4 regions of the Streptomyces sp. NPDC087300 genome follow, and region 1 is predicted to be linked to each of the others. Evidence: riboswitches for the same ligand, from Rfam matches in the RefSeq annotation. Region 1 holds a riboswitch; each other region holds the start of a gene.
The links. Region 1 has a riboswitch for cyclic di-AMP ahead of ACIO9J_RS28270 (M23 family metallopeptidase). Riboswitches for the same ligand answer to the same signal wherever they lie in the genome.
Positions count from the first base shown of each region.

Region 2: another riboswitch for cyclic di-AMP. It lies ahead of ACIO9J_RS30290 (transglycosylase family protein); the one in region 1 lies ahead of ACIO9J_RS28270 (M23 family metallopeptidase).
Region 3: another riboswitch for cyclic di-AMP. It lies ahead of ACIO9J_RS01300 (C40 family peptidase); the one in region 1 lies ahead of ACIO9J_RS28270 (M23 family metallopeptidase).
Region 4: another riboswitch for cyclic di-AMP. It lies ahead of ACIO9J_RS35325 (M23 family metallopeptidase); the one in region 1 lies ahead of ACIO9J_RS28270 (M23 family metallopeptidase).

Region 1 is NZ_JBIUYI010000006.1:702,891-707,018, forward strand. Features, by position in the region: gene ACIO9J_RS28260 (MFS transporter) at 1-643, shown strand, start outside; gene ACIO9J_RS28265 (PP2C family protein-serine/threonine phosphatase) at 720-1,964, shown strand; cyclic di-AMP (ydaO/yuaA leader) riboswitch at 2,186-2,333, shown strand; gene ACIO9J_RS28270 (M23 family metallopeptidase) at 2,345-3,424, shown strand; gene ACIO9J_RS28275 (aldo/keto reductase) at 3,578-4,128, shown strand, end outside.
Region 2 is NZ_JBIUYI010000007.1:444,452-448,579, forward strand. Features, by position in the region: gene ACIO9J_RS30280 (cytochrome P450) at 1-1,022, shown strand, start outside; gene ACIO9J_RS30285 (transglycosylase family protein) at 1,198-2,262, shown strand; cyclic di-AMP (ydaO/yuaA leader) riboswitch at 2,457-2,658, shown strand; gene ACIO9J_RS30290 (transglycosylase family protein) at 2,663-3,376, shown strand; gene eno (phosphopyruvate hydratase) at 3,700-4,128, shown strand, end outside.
Region 3 is NZ_JBIUYI010000001.1:313,986-318,113, forward strand. Features, by position in the region: gene ACIO9J_RS01285 (GNAT family N-acetyltransferase) at 1-429, opposite strand, end outside; gene ACIO9J_RS01290 (ATP-dependent Clp protease proteolytic subunit) at 588-1,223, shown strand; gene ACIO9J_RS01295 (hypothetical protein) at 1,229-1,534, shown strand; cyclic di-AMP (ydaO/yuaA leader) riboswitch at 1,944-2,122, shown strand; gene ACIO9J_RS01300 (C40 family peptidase) at 2,126-2,599, shown strand; gene ACIO9J_RS01305 (LysE family translocator) at 2,649-3,266, opposite strand; gene ACIO9J_RS01310 (LysR family transcriptional regulator) at 3,409-4,128, shown strand, end outside.
Region 4 is NZ_JBIUYI010000010.1:200,810-204,937, reverse strand. Features, by position in the region: gene ACIO9J_RS35335 (HPr family phosphocarrier protein) at 1-10, shown strand, start outside; gene ACIO9J_RS35330 (GntR family transcriptional regulator) at 258-944, opposite strand; gene ACIO9J_RS35325 (M23 family metallopeptidase) at 1,143-1,943, opposite strand; cyclic di-AMP (ydaO/yuaA leader) riboswitch at 1,956-2,118, opposite strand; gene ACIO9J_RS35320 (M16 family metallopeptidase) at 2,346-3,731, opposite strand; gene ACIO9J_RS35315 (M16 family metallopeptidase) at 3,728-4,128, opposite strand, start outside.

The sequences.
Region 1 (4,128 bases):
GCAGGAGGGCGGCCAGTGGCGGGTGGTCCTCGGCAACCGGACCTTCTGGCTGTTCTCGCTGGCGATGACCGGGTCGTACGTCCTGTCCTTCCAGGTCTACCTGGCGCTGCCGCTGTCCGTGGAGCGGCTGCTCGGCGAGGGCACCGCGGCGACGGTCGCGACCAGCTCGCTCTTCGTGGTGTCCGGTCTCGTCGCGCTGCTCGGGCAGCTGCGGATCACCGACTGGTGCCGGCGCACCTGGACCCGCGAGCAGTGCCTGGTCGCCGGGCTCGGCCTGATGGGCGCCGCCTTCCTGCCGCCCGCGCTCGGCGGCTCCCGGTACGTCGGGGTGGCGGGCCTGCTGCTGTGCGCGGCGGCGCTCGCCGCGGCGACGGCCGTGCTCTACCCCTTCGAGATGGACACCGTCGTCTCGCTGGCGGGGGACCGCTGGGTGGCCACGCACTACGGCCTCTACAACACCGTCTGCGGCATCGGCATCACCGTGGGGAACCTCGGCATGGGCGTGCTGCTCGACGCCAGCCGTGACCTGCCCGCGCTGCCCTGGACGGTCCTCGCCGCGCTCGGCGGCTGCTGCGCGCTGGCGCTGCGCGGCCTCGCCAGGTCGGGACGGCTCGCGCCGGTGCCCGCGGTGACCGCCTCCTAGGGCCGTCGCGCCCGGGGGGCCTTAACCCGGTCGGCCCACACCAGGTCGCACCCTCACCGCGCTGCGGGAAGCCTGAATGCAGCGCGGTGAGGTCTTGGGCGCGGAGTCGGCGGGAGAGCGAGCGGTGGGGCAGCGAGGAGGACGCGACGGTGACCCAGCGCGTGCCCGTGACGCACGGGGCGAGCGGGGCGGACGGGCCGACGACAGCGGCACCGCCGCGCACGAGGGGACCTTCGTCAGGGCGCTGCCCGTCCTGCTCCTGGTCGTCGGAGTCGTGTACGACGCGACGACACCGCCCGAATTCACCGCGGCGCCCCTGTTCACCGCGGCCCCGCTGATCGCCGCCCCCTTCTACTCGCTGCTCAACACCGTGCTGACCGGCGCGGCGGCATCGGTCGCCGTCCTGCTGCTGCACTACGGCAACTCGTTCGACAGCAACGTCGAGACCGTCACCGAGCTGATCACCGTGATGACCGTGGCGGCCCTCGCCGTCGTCATCAACCGCGTGGTGCGCCGCGGCAACGCCAGGCTCGCCACCGCGCGCTCCATCGCGGAGGCCACCCAGCGCGCCGTGCTGCCCGAACCCGATCCGCGCATCGGGGGCCTGGACATCGCGGCGCGGTACGAGGCGGCGCAGGCCGACGCGTTCATCGGCGGGGACCTCTACGCGGTGCAGGACACCCCGCACGGCGTACGGCTCATCGTCGGCGACGTGCGGGGCAAGGGCATGGGCGCGGTCGCCGCCGTCGCCGTGGTCATCGGCGCCTTCCGGGAGGCCGCCGAGCAGGAGGCCACGCTGGAGGCGGTGGCGCAGCGCCTGGAGCGGGCGCTCGCGCGCGAGGGCACCCGGCGCGACGGGCTCGACGCGTTCGAGGGGTTCACCACCGCGGTCCTCGGCGAGATCCGGCACAGCGAGAGCGTCGTACGGCTCATCAACCGCGGGCACCCGCCACCGCTGCTGCTGCGCGGGGACGGGCGGCTCTGCGTGCTCTCGGCGAGCGAGCCCGCGCTGCCGCTCGGCATGGGCGACCTGGGGACCTGGCCGGACCGCGCGGACGAGTCGGAGTTCCCGCCCGGCGCGACGCTGCTCTTCTACACGGACGGCCTGTCGGAGGCGCGCGACGCCTCGGGCGTCTTCTACGACCCGGCGGCCCGGCTGGGCGGCCGGATCTTCCCCGGTACCGACGGCCCGCACGTGCTGCTCGGCACGCTCGTGCAGGAGGTGCGGCGGCACACCGGGGGCGGGGCGACGGACGACATGGCGCTGCTCGCGGTGCGGCGGCCGATCGCGCGGGAGCGGGATGTCACCGACGGTGAGTGAGGAACACCCCTCCGCATAACAACTGACGTACTGTCAAGGGAATGTGAAGCTCCGGTGTGCGGCGCACCGGGGTCAACTCGCCCCGTTCCTCACCCCCGTGTCCCGTTAAGTACAGGCCAAGGGCGTTAACGATCAGTCGGAACGGCTTGGAATCCGCCCCCGCTGTCTATTAACGTTCGATAACGCAGCGCGGTCGTCCCAGCCGTCACTAGAGGCGGCTCCGTGCGCACGCGCCTAATCCCGCAAGGGAGCCGGGGAACCACCAACTTGGGGTGAATCGGGCCTCCGTGCATCCGTGCCGGTCGTCCGTAGGAGACCTTCCTGCTCCGAACCCGTCAGCTAACCCGGTAGGCGAGAAGGAAGGAAAGGAGTGCGCCCCAGTGGCGTCCAACCGGCCTGCCCCCCAAGCCCCGTATGTGCCGAATGACGACGACTTCGGTGGATACGACCAGGAGTCCTGGGAGGAATGGAATCCCACCGAGGAGTCCGTCCGTCCCGTCCGCGGCAGGCACCGTGTGCACAAGAAGAGCGGCGGCGGACTCGCCCGCAGCTCCACCGTTCTCGGCGTCGGCGTCATCGCCGCGGTCGGCGCGGGCGGCATCGCCACCGCGCAGGGCGGCAAGCCGCCGGTCTCCATATCCATACCCGACCTGCCGGGCGTCGGGGCCGTCGCCGACTCGCTGCCGGACGCCAAGTCCCTGCCGGGCGTCGGCTCGTTGATGTCCGACGACGCGGACTCCGCCGACACCGTCACCCACGCGGCCGCGCCGCTCACCGCCGCCGGTGTCAGCACCGACGACGCCGAGCAGGGCACCACCGACGCGGGCGAGGCACTGCGCTCGCGCATCATGCGGCAGGCCGAGAACCAGCAGGACCAGGCCGACGAGGCGGTGCGGACCGCTGCCGAGCAGGCCGCCGTCAAGAAGGCCGCGGACGAGGCCGCCGCGCAGCAGAAGGCGGCCGAGGAGAAGGCGGAGGCCAAGGCCGCCGCCAAGAAGAAGAAGGAGGAGGAGGCCCGCAAGGCCAAGGCGGAGGCCGAGCGCCTCGCGAAGCTCGCCAAGAGCTACGTCATCCCCACCTCCTCGTACACGCTGACCTCGCACTTCGGCGACTCCGGCTCGATGTGGTCCTCCGGCCACCACACCGGCCTCGACTTCGCCGCCCCGACCGGCACGCCGCTCAAGGCCGTGCACACCGGCACCGTGAAGGAAGCCGGCTGGGCGGGGTCGTACGGCTACCGCACCGTCCTGGAGCTCGAGGACGGCACGGAGATCTGGTACTGCCACCAGTCCTCGCTCAACGTCAGCGCGGGCCAGAAGGTCAGCACCGGCGACGTCATCGGCCGCGTCGGCGCGACCGGCAACGTGACGGGCCCGCACCTCCACCTGGAGGTCCACACGCCCGACGGCACCGGCATCGACCCGCTCGGCTGGCTCCAGGGCAAGGGCCTCAACCCCTGACGGAACCCGTGGGCGCGGAGCCCGCGAAGAGCCCGCCGGCTCCGCAGACCCCGAAGACCCCGGCGGTCCTGGCGACAACCCCCCGACGTCAGGGCTGCCGGTTCGGTGAGGCATGCATGGAATTCCGCTTCCGGCGGGCGCGTTGAGCAGCACATGACTTCTCTTCGCACCCTTGGCTCATCCGACCTCGAGGTCTTCCCCCTCGCCCTCGGCGGCAACGTCTTCGGCTGGACCGCCGACCGTGCCGCGTCCTTCGCCGTGCTCGACGCCTACACCGCGGCGGGCGGCAACTTCATCGACACCGCCGACGCCTACTCGGTCTGGGTGGAGGGCAACAAGGGCGGCGAGTCCGAGACCGTCATCGGCGAGTGGCTCGCCGAGCGCGGCAACCGCTCCGACGTCGTCATCGCCACGAAGGTCGGCGCCCTGCCCGAGTACAAGGGCCTCTCCGCGAGCACCATCAAGGGCGCGGCCGACGCCTCCCTGAAGCGCCTCGGCACCGACTACATCGACCTCTACTACACGCACTACGACGACCCCTCGGTCCCCGTGGAAGAGATCATCGGCACCCTCGACGAGCTGGTGCGGGCGGGCAAGGTGCGGGCCGTCGCCGCCTCCAACATCACGCCCGAGCGGCTCCAGGAGTCCCTCGACTTCTCCGACCGCGAGGGCCTCGCCCGCTACGTCGCGCTCCAGCCGCACTA
Region 2 (4,128 bases), on a different contig from region 1:
GGATCCCGGGCGAGCGCGGTGCCAATCTCATGACGCACCTGCTCAACATCGACCCGCCGGACCACACCCGGCTTCGGCGCCTCGTGTCGAAGGCGTTCACGCCGCGCCGCGTCGCCGAGTTCGAGCCGCGCGTGCGGGAGCTGACGGACCAGCTCATCGACCGGTTCGTGGAAGGGGGGAGCGCCGACCTCATCCACGAGTTCGCCTTCCCGCTCCCCATCTACGCCATCTGCGACCTCCTCGGCGTCCCGCGCGAGGACCAGGACGACTTCCGCGACTGGGCGGGCATGATGATCCGGCACGGGGGCGGGCCGCGGGGCGGGGTCGCCCGGTCGGTGAAGAAGATGCGCGGCTATCTCGCCGAGCTGATCCACCGCAAGCGCCTCGACCCGGGCGACGACCTCATCTCCGGCCTGATCCGCGCCTCCGACCACGGCGAGCACCTCACCGAGAACGAGGCCGCGGCGATGGCCTTCATCCTGCTCTTCGCCGGCTTCGAGACGACCGTCAACCTCATCGGCAACGGGATGTACGCGCTGCTCACCCACCCCGAGCAGCGCGCGCGGCTGCAACGTGCCCTGGAAGAGGGGGACACGGCGCTCCTGGAGACGGGCGTGGAGGAATTGCTCCGCTTCGACGGTCCTGTCGAGCTCGCCACCTGGCGGTTCGCGACGGAGGCGCTCAGCGTCGGCGGGCAGGACATCGCCGCGGGCGACCCCGTTCTCGTGGTGCTCGCCGCCGCCGACCGCGACCCCGAGCGGTTCGCCGAGCCCGACACCCTCGACCTGTCCCGGCGCGACAACCAGCACCTCGGATACGGGCACGGAATCCACTACTGCCTCGGTGCCCCGCTCGCCCGTCTGGAGGGCCAGACCGCCCTCGCGACACTCCTGCGGCGACTTCCCGATCTGCAACTCGCGGCGGATCCTGCCGATTTGCGGTGGCGTGGCGGGCTGATCATGCGGGGACTTCGCACGTTGCCCGTGGAGTTCACATCCGCACAGAAAACGGCGGGCAACTGACGGACCGTCAAGACTGTGACTTTCACGTGATCTCCGCTGCATCGACTTGTGACAAGCGTTCGAGTGCGACTACGTTCACGTCGACTCGGGCACCCGGTGCCCCAGTCGCCGCACCAGTCCCCAAGCTCTCGGCTCCGCTCGAGCAGGGGAGACCCCACCCGTGAAAGGCAACCGCATGCTCTCCGGCAATGGTCGTCACCGACGCCCCCGCCAAGCCCCGGCCCTCATCGTCGCGGCAGGAGTCACCGGATCCGCCATCGCCATCCCACTCCTCGGCGCGACCAGCGCGAGCGCCGCCGACACGGCGACGTGGGACAAGCTCGCCGAGTGCGAGAGCGGCGGCGCCTGGAGCGCCAACCCGGGCAACGGGTACTACGGCGGGATCCAGTTCTCCCAGGACATGTGGGAGGGCTACGGCGGCCTCGACTACGCGCCGAGCGCCGACCAGGCGTCCAAGTCGCAGCAGATCGCCGTCGCCGAGAAGGTCCTGGAGGACAAGGGCCCCGGCGCCTGGCCGAGCTGTGCCCCGATCGCGGGTCTCACCGACGACGACGCCGCGGCCGACGTGGACCCGGGTGACCCGATGACGCCCCCCTCGGACCCGGCAGGGTCCGAAGGCAAGGACAAGTCCGAAGGCAAGGACAAGTCCGACGGCAAGGACAAGCCCTCGGAGAAGCCTTCGGGCAAGCCCTCCGACTCCGCGGACCCGGCGGACGGTACCGACGGTAAGTCCGGCTCCGACGACGCGTCCGACGACGCCTCCGGAGACAAGGATCACGACAAGTCGGGCAAGGACGGCAAGGGCGGCAACAGCGACAAGGACGGCAAGGGCAGCGGCGGGGACGGCGAGAGAGGCAAGGGGGCCGACGGCAAGGACGGTGCGGAGGACTCCGGCAAGTCCGGAGGCGAGGACTCCACTTCGCCCGGATCCGAGGACTCCACCGCCCCCTCCGACGACTCCGCCCCCGGCCGCCACCGCGGCGACCGCGCCGACGAGCAGCCCTCCGGAGGCGACGGCGAGGACCGCACAGGACGGCACGCCTCGCGCGGCGGCGACCGCTCGGGCAAGACCGCCGACGGGACGTACACGGTCCGCTCCGGCGACAGCCTCTCGGTGATCGCGGACGACCTCGGCGTCGACGGCGGCTGGCCCTCGCTCTACGCCGGGAACAAGAAGACCGTCGGCGGCGACCCGGACCTCATTCTCCCCGGTCAGAGCCTCGATTTGGGCGAAAAGTAAGGGAAGTTGACGAAGAGTCGGGCGGGGCCTTCGCGTCGAATGTCCGATTTGGCGCGAGTGAGAGATGGGTCTCAGAAGCCCTGATCGTCTTTGAAATTCCGGCGATCGCGTGTCTACGGTCGTCACCGCTCGCCACTGGTGGGCCCCGCCGGTCGGTACGCCGAATCCTGCCAACGGCCGGACGGGAACAGTCGTCGCTTCGAGCGCCGTAGGCAGGAGCGGGGGACCCAAGGTAAGTGCCGGGCCCGCCCGTTGAGCGGCCACCAGCCGAGAGGCTGGGAGGCCGGGAGACGGACGGAATCGGCTAGGGGTTAAGTCGCACTCAAGAAGTGCGACCGGGCAACCACATCGGCCCGCACCCGACAGCTCACCTCGCAGGCGTCGGTGAGGGGATCAACTCATGCTGTTTTCCAGCAAGGGCAAGCACCGCCGTCCGTCCAAGGCCACCCGTGTCGTCACGCTCGCCGGTGTCACCGGTGCCGCCGTGGCCGCCCCGCTGATGGCCGCGGGCTCCGCCTCTGCCGCCACCGGCGCCGAGTGGGACGCCGTCGCCCAGTGCGAGTCCGGCGGCAACTGGTCGATCAACACCGGCAACGGCTACCAGGGTGGCGTGCAGTTCTCGCCGTCCACCTGGGCCGCGTACGGCGGTACCAAGTACGCGCCGACCGCCGACAAGGCCTCCAAGGCCCAGCAGATCGAGATCGCCGAGAAGGTCCTCGCGGGCCAGGGCAAGGGTGCCTGGCCGAGCTGTGGCGTCGGTCTCTCGGGCGCCGCCTACAACGGTGGCGGCGGCCAGCAGGAGCAGGCCCCGCAGCAGCAGGCCAAGCCGCAGCCGCAGAAGACGCAGCAGCAGGCCGCCCCGCAGCAGCAGGCCACGCCGAAGCCGCAGCCCACGCCGCAGACCGAGACCAAGAAGAAGACCGTCGAGACCCCGACCGGCAAGACGGTCAAGAAGGGCGACGGCGAGTACAAGGTCGAGTCCGGCGACACCCTCTCCAAGATCGCCGAGTCGCACAAGGTCAAGGGCGGCTGGCAGAAGGTCTACAAGCTCAACGGCGACATCATCGACGACGCCGACTTCATCTACCCGGGCCAGCAGCTCCACCTGAAGTAGCGGCCCCACCCGGCCGTGCCTCGGCGGACGCACGGCCACCCCCCCGTCCCCACGGGCTCCCCGCCCCGGTGCGCGTATCCCCCGTACGCACCGGGGCGGGGCCATGTCCGGGTCCGGCCGCGCGGCCCGGCCCGGTTCCGTGTTCGCCCCTAGCGAGCTACCGGCCAGTAGAAACACGGGCTTCCGTCCCGTTTCCCGGGTATTTGGGCCCTGGCCCGTCCCACGGGACGGGCGGTCGGCTGGCCGAAGCCCTGGAGCCCGTTAGGCTCGTGAGACGCAGGGCTGAAGCGGCCCCGCGTAAATGCGTCATATCCCAGAAGGAGATGCTCGTGCCGTCCATCGACGTCGTCGTAGCCCGGGAAATCCTGGACTCCCGAGGCAACCCCACGGTCGAGGTCGAGGTCGGCCTCGACGACGGCAGCACGGGTCGTGCCGCCGTTCCGTCCGGTGCCTCCACCGGTGCTTTCGAGGCCATCGAACTCCGTGACGGTGACCCCAACCGTTACCAGGGCAAGGGCGTCGAGAAGGCCGTCCTCGCCGTCATCGAGCAGATCGGCCCGGAGCTCGTCGGCTACGACGCCACCGAGCAGCGCCTGATCGACCAGGCGATGTTCGACCTGGACGCCACCGACAACAAGGGCTCGCTCGGCGCCAACGCCATCCTCGGCGTCTCGCTCGCCGTCGCGCACGCCGCCTCCGAGGCCAGCGACCTGCCGCTGTTCCGCTACCTCGGCGGCCCGAACGCGCACCTG
Region 3 (4,128 bases), on a different contig from region 1:
GATCAGCTCCGCCCATTCGCCGTGCTGCCAGTTGTCCGGACGGCTCAACTCCCTTGCCGCACAACGCCCTTCGGCGTCCGAGACGAGCAGCGGCAGCTTCGCGGGCGGGCGCGCCGCCGGGCGGCCGGGAAAGGTGAAGCACGGGCCGCCCTGGATTCCGGCCGGTTCGCCCGGCGCCTCCAAGGCCGCCGCGATACGGGTGAGTGCGACGGGTGTCTCGCCCGGCGCGTACGGCTGTGCCGCGTCGTCGACCGCTCCCGGATCGTCGACGCCCGGCCCCAGCGCCAGCAGCCGCGCCCCCGGCGACCAGCACCACACGGCACGCACCGACGGGTCCGCCACCCTCGCGCGCTCGCCGACCCGCCCCGGGGCGAGGCAGTGGATGACGTCGACCTCCAGCGCGAGCAGGTCCCGCTCTCCCCATGTCACACCCCACCACCTCCACACCGCACGGTGCGTCGAGGCTACGCGGGGTCGGGCCCCTGCCCCCGCCCATCGCGGAACCCCCTCCCCACCTGAACGTACGTCCTGTACATTTTTTACAGAGTCCCGCGAAGAGAACAGAGCCCCGCGAAAAGAGGCGTGCCATGAACCGTCCGTCCGCCCGCCATGTCCTTCCCGAGTTCACCGAGCGCACGAGTGCGGGGACGCGGACCCTGGACCCGTACTCCAAGCTCCTCGAAGAGCGGATCGTCTTCCTCGGCACCCCCATCGACGAGACGTCGGCCAACGACGTGATGGCGCAGTTCATGCACCTCGAATACCAGGCGCCGGAGCGCGACATCTCGCTCTACATCAATTCCCCCGGCGGCTCGTTCAGCGCGATGACCGCCCTGTACGACACGATCCAGTTCGTCAGCTGCGACGTGGAGACGACCTGCCTGGGGCAGGCGTCGGCGTCCGCCGCCGTGCTGCTCGCCGCGGGCACGCCGGGCAAGCGGTTCGCGCTGCCCGGGGCGCGCGTGCTCATCCGACAGCCGGCCATCGCCGAGCCGATCCACGGACAGACGAGCGACCTCACCATCCAGGCCGACGAGATCGTGCGCACCCGGCGGCTCCTGGAGGAACTCCTCGTGCGGCACACCGGACAGAGCCCCGAGCGGATTAGCGCCGACATCGAACGGGACACGATCCTCGACGCCCCCGCCGCCGTCGAGTACGGCCTGGTGGACCGGATCATCCCGAGCCGCAAGAGCACGCTCGCCGCGCGCGACGGGCGGTGAGCGGCATGCTGCCCGAGCTGCCGCCCCTGCCCGCACTGACGCGCGCCGAGGCCGAGTTGGTCGACCGCTACCTCGAAGTCGTCGATCTGGTCGGCCGGATCAACCCGGCCAGGGGCGAACTCACCTACGGCGGGCTGCGTGCGGCCCAGGCCCTGGTGAGCAGCGCGACGGCACTGCGGGACGCGCTGGCCCTGATGCACCGCCGCGGCGAGAGCGAGCTGCACGCGCCGACGCTGACCCGGGCGCTGCGCGTGCTCGACGGCGAGCGAAGGGCAGGCCGCGTCACCGTGCCACCTCCAGCACGGAGTTGATCAAGCCCCTCGGCCAGCCCTCCGTGGCGGTCCGCCCGTTGACCGCCACGAGAGGCCCGGAACCCGCCGCGCCGCACTCGCCGGAACGTCCGGAGGCGTGTTGAAACGGACCAGACGAGCTACCCCGAACGGCGTAGCGGAGGGTCCGCCAAGGCGTGGTCGAGAGTTGCGCCAGAGGTGTACGAGGAGTGCGGAATGAACCATTCCGGTGCTGGTCGAGCCGTCGTCGGCCGCCGGGACGGCTGCCCCTTTCGGGCGGTGTCCACCTGAACGGGTCAGTCGTGAGGAGCCTCACAAAACGCCGTTTCGGCTCGGTTTTTTCGCCCTTGTCGGGTCAAGATCCTCTCCGACGACAAGCCCCCGCCACAGCGGCGGGGCGGTCCGGGCGGACGCCGAGTCCTGCCGCCACCCGGATGACCGGTCGACATCGGTGCAACGGCAGGAGTGGAGGACCCAAGCACGGCGGGCCCGTCCGGAAGGTCCGGACGACGCGCCCTTGGGGTGAAGCCGCAGAGCACGACGCGGCCGGGCATCTTCGCCTGCCCGAACCCGACAGGTCATCTTTCACAGGCGGCTGACGAAGGGTTGCGCATGACTGCGCTGAATCATGTTCCGTCGCTGCTCAGCAGGACGGGGGCCGCTTCGGCCCTCACGCTCGCCGTCGTAGGCGGCACCGTGGTGGCCCCCGGGCTCACCGGGGAAGCGCAAGCGGCCACGCACGGGACGAAGGCGCTCAAGATCGCGGCTTCCAAGAAGGGCTCCCCCTACCGCTACGGCGCGGCGGGACCCACCCGGTTCGACTGCTCGGGCCTGACGCTCTACTCGTTCAAGAAGACGGGCAAGAAACTGCCGCGCACCGCCGCCGCGCAGTACAACAAGACCAAGCACATCTCCAAGTCCCAGCGGACCCGCGGCGACCTGGTGTTCTTCCACTCCGGCAGGAGCGTCTACCACGTCGGGATCTACGCGGGTAACGGCCGCATCTGGCACGCGCCCAAGCGGAACACCGTGGTGCGCCTGGAGAAGATCTGGTCCAAGAGCGTCTGGTACGGCAGGGTCCGCTGACCCTCGCCGCGACCGTCCTGACCCCCGAGTACTCCGGAGTGCTCGGGGGTCAGGCCAGGACGGGCTCCGCCAGGAGCACCAGACCCAGCACACCGAGCGCGACACCGGTCACCGCCTCGATCGCACGGGCCGTGCGCGGCCTGCGCAGCCACCTGCCGAGCCGGTCGACGAGCAGCGCCACCACCGGGAACCACACCAGGGCGAGCGCCACCACGATGGACGCGAGCAGCAGGGTCCTCGGCATCGCGGGACTGCCCGCGGGCACGAACTGGGGCAGCACGCTCAGGAACGTGATCGACGCTTTGGGGTTGAGGGCGTTGGTCAGGAAGCCCTCCCGCAGACCACCGGCCCGCGCCGTGAGCACGTCCTGCGTCAGCTCGCGCGCTCGCGCCGCTGAACGCAGCGCCCGACAGGCGAGGTACAGCACATAGGCGGCGCCGATCAGTTGGAGCGCCCTAAAGAGCGCGGGGACCGCGGCGAGCACCGCGGCGACGCCCGCGACCGCCAGTGCCGTGTGCACCAGTAGTCCGGCCGCGACCCCGATCGCACTGGCCACGCCCGCCCGCCGGGAGGCGAGGGAGTTGCGTACGACGACGGTGAAGTCGGCGCCGGGCATGGCGACCATGCCCGCGGCGAACAGGGTGAAGGCGACCAGTTGTGCGTCCATGCCGCCAAGACTGCCGGTTCCGAGCCTTCAACGGGTATGTGCAATATCCTGACGGGGACTTAAGCAGCCGTTTAGTCTCCGGGCTCCGGGTGGCCTGCCGCCCGCTGCCGTACGCGCGTCCTTCGCGCCGCAGGGAGCTGCCATGTACGACCCCACGCGGCTCGCCGCGCTCGTCGCGGTCTCCGAGGCCGGTTCGATCACCCGGGCCGCCGAACGGCTCGGGTACACCGTGCCCGCCCTCTCCCAGCAATTGGCCAAGCTGGAGCGGGAGGCCGGGACGGGGCTGCTCGTGCGCCATCACCGCGGGGCGCGGCTGACCGGCGCGGGCGAGCTCCTGGTGGCCAGGGCCCGCCGGGTGCTCGACGAGATGGAGCGCGCCCGGCACGAACTGGCGCAGCTCGCGGGCCTCTCCGGCGGCAGGCTCCGCGTCGGCACCTTCACGACCGCCGGCATCCATCTGCTGCCGCCCGTCCTGACCGCGTTCCGCAGGGCCCACCCGGACGTGGAGCTGACCGTCGCGGACCACGAGCCGCCGCACGGTGTCGCGGCGGTCGCCGCGGGCGAGGTCGACCTGGCCCTCACCCACGCCTACGAACCCGCGGAGACGGCGCCGCTGCCCGCCGCCGTCTCGGCCGAGCGGATCCTCGTCGAGGAGCTGGTCCTGGTGACGCAGCCGGGGCACGCGCTGGCGAGCCAGACGGCACGGCTGCCGCTGAGCGCGCTCGCCGGGCAGCCGCTGATCAGCATGGCGCCGACGCATCCGCCGCGGCAGGCCGTCGAGCGGGCGCTCGCGCGGGCCGGTGCGACGCCCTCGGTGGTGGTCGAGACGCCGGGCTACGCCCTGGTCTGCGCGCTCGTCAGC
Region 4 (4,128 bases), on a different contig from region 1:
GACGGTCTAGGACACGTTCCCTGAAATACGTCGATGGGGTCACCCGGAATTCCGGGTGACCCCATCGACGTATTTCAGGGGAAAACCATCGGGCGCGCGGGGCACACGGAGATAAGCCCACACGGGGATAAGCCTCGAGAACACCGGAACACCGGAACACGGGAACACCGGAACACGGGAACACCGGAACACGGGAACACCGGAACAGCTGGAGAAGGCCTGACCGAAAGGACTCTTCCCTGTATACGGCGTCCGTGTTAATTCGGGAGCGCCACCGTGTTTACGGCACGTTGCGCTTCCCTCACGCTTGCGCCCCGCGCCGCGGGGCGCAACCGGTGCGCGCCCCTGACCCGTTCCGCGTGCGCCGCGGTCAGCGACCTGGCGCGCTCCGCGTCCCCGCGGGCCACCGCGTCGACGATCGCCGCCCGTTCGGACCACGACTCCGTGGAGGCGGCCCCCTCCCCCATGGCGTACATCCAGTCGATCTTGCGCCGGAGCTGGCCGAGCAGCGCGACGAGACCGGGCCCGTCGGACGCCTGGGCGAGCGTCTCGTGGAACCAGCCCACCAGGGAGCGCAGATCCTCCCCCTGGTCCCGCCGTGCGCGCTCCTGGCCGAGCCTGACCAGGCCGCGCAGCACCTTGAGGTGCGCCTCGGTGCGGTGCTGCGCGGCGCGCGCCGCGGCGAGCGGCTCAAGCAGCGCCCGCATCTCCAGGAGATCGGCCGCCTCCCGCTCGGTGGGCTCGGCCACGCACGCGCCCGCGTGCCTGCGGGTGACCACGAATCCCTCGGCCTCCAGGGTGCGCAGCGCCTCGCGCACGGGAACGCGGGAGACTCCGTAGCGCCGCGCGAGGAGTTCCTCGGTGAGGCGGCCGCCCCGTTCATGGACGCCGGAGACGATGTCGTCCCGGATGGCCGTGCAGACCGATTGCGCGGGAATGCGCATGACCCCACCTCCGCCTTAATCCCCGCGCAACGCGGTCGATTGACGCTCGCCGTTCGACTCTATTGCAGGGCGCCGGAATTTCCGACGGCGGACCGAAATCCATGGATCTCTTTTGGCCAAGCGCGGCGGTGTCCCGGAAACGGCGAAAGCCCCGGCTCGGTGAGCCGGGGCTTTCGGTGCGTCGCTGGGGGGGGCGGGTCAGACGTTGACGCCGTGCCCGCGCAGGTACGCGATGGGGTCCATGTCCGAGCCGTAGTCGGCGCCGGTGCGGGCCTCGAAGTGGAGGTGGGGGCCACTGGAGTTGCCGGTGGAGCCCGAGAGGCCTATCTGCTGGCCCGGGGTGACCGTCTGGCCGACGGTGACGCCGAGGGACGACATGTGGCCGTACTGGGTGTACGTGCCGTCGTTCATCTTGATGACCACGTTGTTGCCGTAGGCACCGCCCCAGCCCGCCTCGACGACGGTGCCGGAGCCGACCGCGTGGACCGAGGTGCCGGAGGCGGCGTGGAAGTCGATGCCGGTGTGGCTGCCGGAGGACCACATGGCGCCGCCGGTCTGGTAGCCCGTCGAGACGTACGAGCCGGAGATCGGGGCGACGTAGGTGTTCAGCCGCTTGCGCTCGGCCTCGCGGGCGGCGCGCTCCTTGGCCTCGCGCTCCTCCTTGGCCTTGGCCTTCGCCTTGGCCTCGGCCTTGCGCTTCTCCTCGGCCGCCTTCTTCTTGGCGGCCTCTTCGGCCTTCTTCGCGGCGGCGGCGTCGTCGGCGGCCTGCTTCTGTGCGGCAGCCTGGGCGTCGACGCTCTCGGCGAGCGAGTCACCCACGGAGATGGCCTGGGTGAGGCCGGTGTGCTCGACGGCGGCGTCCTCGGCGGCGAGCGCCGGAGCGGCGAGGCCTCCGATGACACCGGTGGTGGTGAGCGCGGCGACGCCAGCTACGTTCGCGGTGGTACGCGTGAGGCGGCTCGGGCGACGGTGCTTCCCGGTGGCACGGGTGAACGCCATGAAGCGGCTGATCCTTTCCTTCCTTCTCGCCTACCGGGTTAGCTGACGGGTTCGGAGCAGGAAGGTCTCCTACGAGTTCCTCACCTCTCGGCAAGGTTCCCGATTCACCCCAAGGGACGTGTGGGTCCCCGGCTCCCCTGGCTCGCGCCATGCGGGGACTCGGCGATGACTGTCCGGTGCCGCGGATGCGACGTACTGCGTGACGGACAGCCGGATTGAAGCTAAACGGACCGTCTTTCAATCGACAAACAGAACTAGCTTTTTGTAGCGCACGCCACAGGGCAGACAGGCAACCTCCATACGAATTCGGACATATAGGGACCCCGGTGACCACTTCGGTCGCCGGGGTCCCCCTATGTCCTGACCGTCCCTCAGCTTCAGGAGCTTCGGGACGGTCGTCCGTCAGCTCGTGACAACCGTCACTTCGCCGATCCCGAGCGCCCTGACGGGCTCCTCGATCTCTTCGGCGTCGCCGACCAGGACCGTCACCAGACGGTCCTCCGGGAAGGCGTTCACGACGGCGGCAGTGGCCTCCACGGTGCCGGTGGCTGCGAGCTGCCGGTACAGCTGCGCCTGGAAGTCGTCCGGCAGGTGCTGCTCGACCTGGTCGGCGAGGGTGGCCGCCACGGAGGCCGCCATCTCGTACTTGAGCGGGGCCACGCCCACCAGGTTCTGCACGGCCACGTCCCGCTCGGCGTCCGTGAGGCCCTCGGCGGCCAGCGTGCGCAGCACCTTCCAGAGGTCGTCGAGCGCGGGGCCCGTGGACGCCGTGTCGACCGAACCGCTGATCGCGAGCATCGCCGCGCCGGAGCCGTCCGGCGCGGAGCGCAGCACCTGGCCGAACGCCCGTACGCCGTAGGTGTATCCCTTCTCCTCGCGCAGGACGCGGTCCAGACGCGAGGTGAGGGTGCCGCCCAGGCAGTACGTGCCGAGCACCTGGGCGGGCCAGACGCGGTCGTGCCGGTCGGCGCCGATGCGGCCGATCAGGAGCTGCGTCTGCACCGCTCCGGGGCGGTGCACGATGACGACCCGGCCCGTGTCGTCGGCGGTCACCGGGGGCACCGGGCGGGGCTGTGCCGTGTCGCCCGTCCAGGCGCCCACGGTGTCCGCGAGGACGGCGTCCAGGTCCGTGCCCGTGAGGTCGCCGACCACGACGAGGGTGGCCGTCGCGGGCCTGACGTGCTTCTCGTAGAAGGCGCGTACGGCCGCGGAGTCGATGGCGGCGACCGTCTCCTCGCTGCCCTGGCGCGGCCGCGACATGCGCGCGGTCGCCGGGAACAGCTGCCGGGAGAGCTCCTTGGCGGCGCGGCGGGCCGGGTTGGCCGCCTCGTGCGGGATCTCGTCAAGGCGGTTGGCCACCAGGCGCTCGATCTCGCTGTCCGCGAAGGCCGGGGCCCGCAGCGCGTCGGCGAGCAGGCCGAGCGCCTTCGGCAGCCGGGAGACCGGGACTTCGAGCGACACGCGTACGCCCGGGTGGTCGGCGTGCGCGTCGAGGGTGGCGCCGCAGCGGTCGAGCTCGGCGGCGAACTCCTCGGCGGAGTGCTTGTCGGTGCCCTCGTTGAAGGCCCTCGCCATGATGGTGGCGACGCCGTCGAGGCCCGCGGGCTCGGCTTCGAGGGGCGCTTCGAGGTGGATCTCGACGGCGACGACCTGCTGCCCGGGGCGGTGGCAGCGCAGCACCGTGAGGCCGTTGGCGAGGGTGCCGCGCTCGGGGGCGGGGAAGGCCCAGGGCTTGGCGGTGCCCGCCTGGGGCTGCGGGTGGAACTGCATCGTTGCGGCCTCGGTCACTTCGCCGCCTCCTCGTTGTCAGCGTCCGCCGCGGACGCGTCCGCGTCGGCTCCGTCTTCATCGGCCTCGGGGGCCACCGGCTCGTAGACGAGCACCGCGCGGTTGTCGGGGCGCAGGCGGGCCTTGGCGACCTCCTGGACCTCCTCGGCGGTCACGTCGAGGACGCGCCCGACGGCGGTCAGGGCGAGCTGCGGGTCGCCGAACAGGACCGCGTACCTGCACAGTTCGTCGGCGCGGCCCGCGACCGTGCCGAGCCGGTCGAGCCACTCGCGCTCCAACTGCGCCTGGGCGCGCTCCATCTCCTCCGGAGTGGGGCCCTCCGCGGCGAAGCGGGCGAGCTCCTCGTCGACGGCCGCCTCGATCACGGGCACCTCGACGTCACCGGAGGTCTTCACGT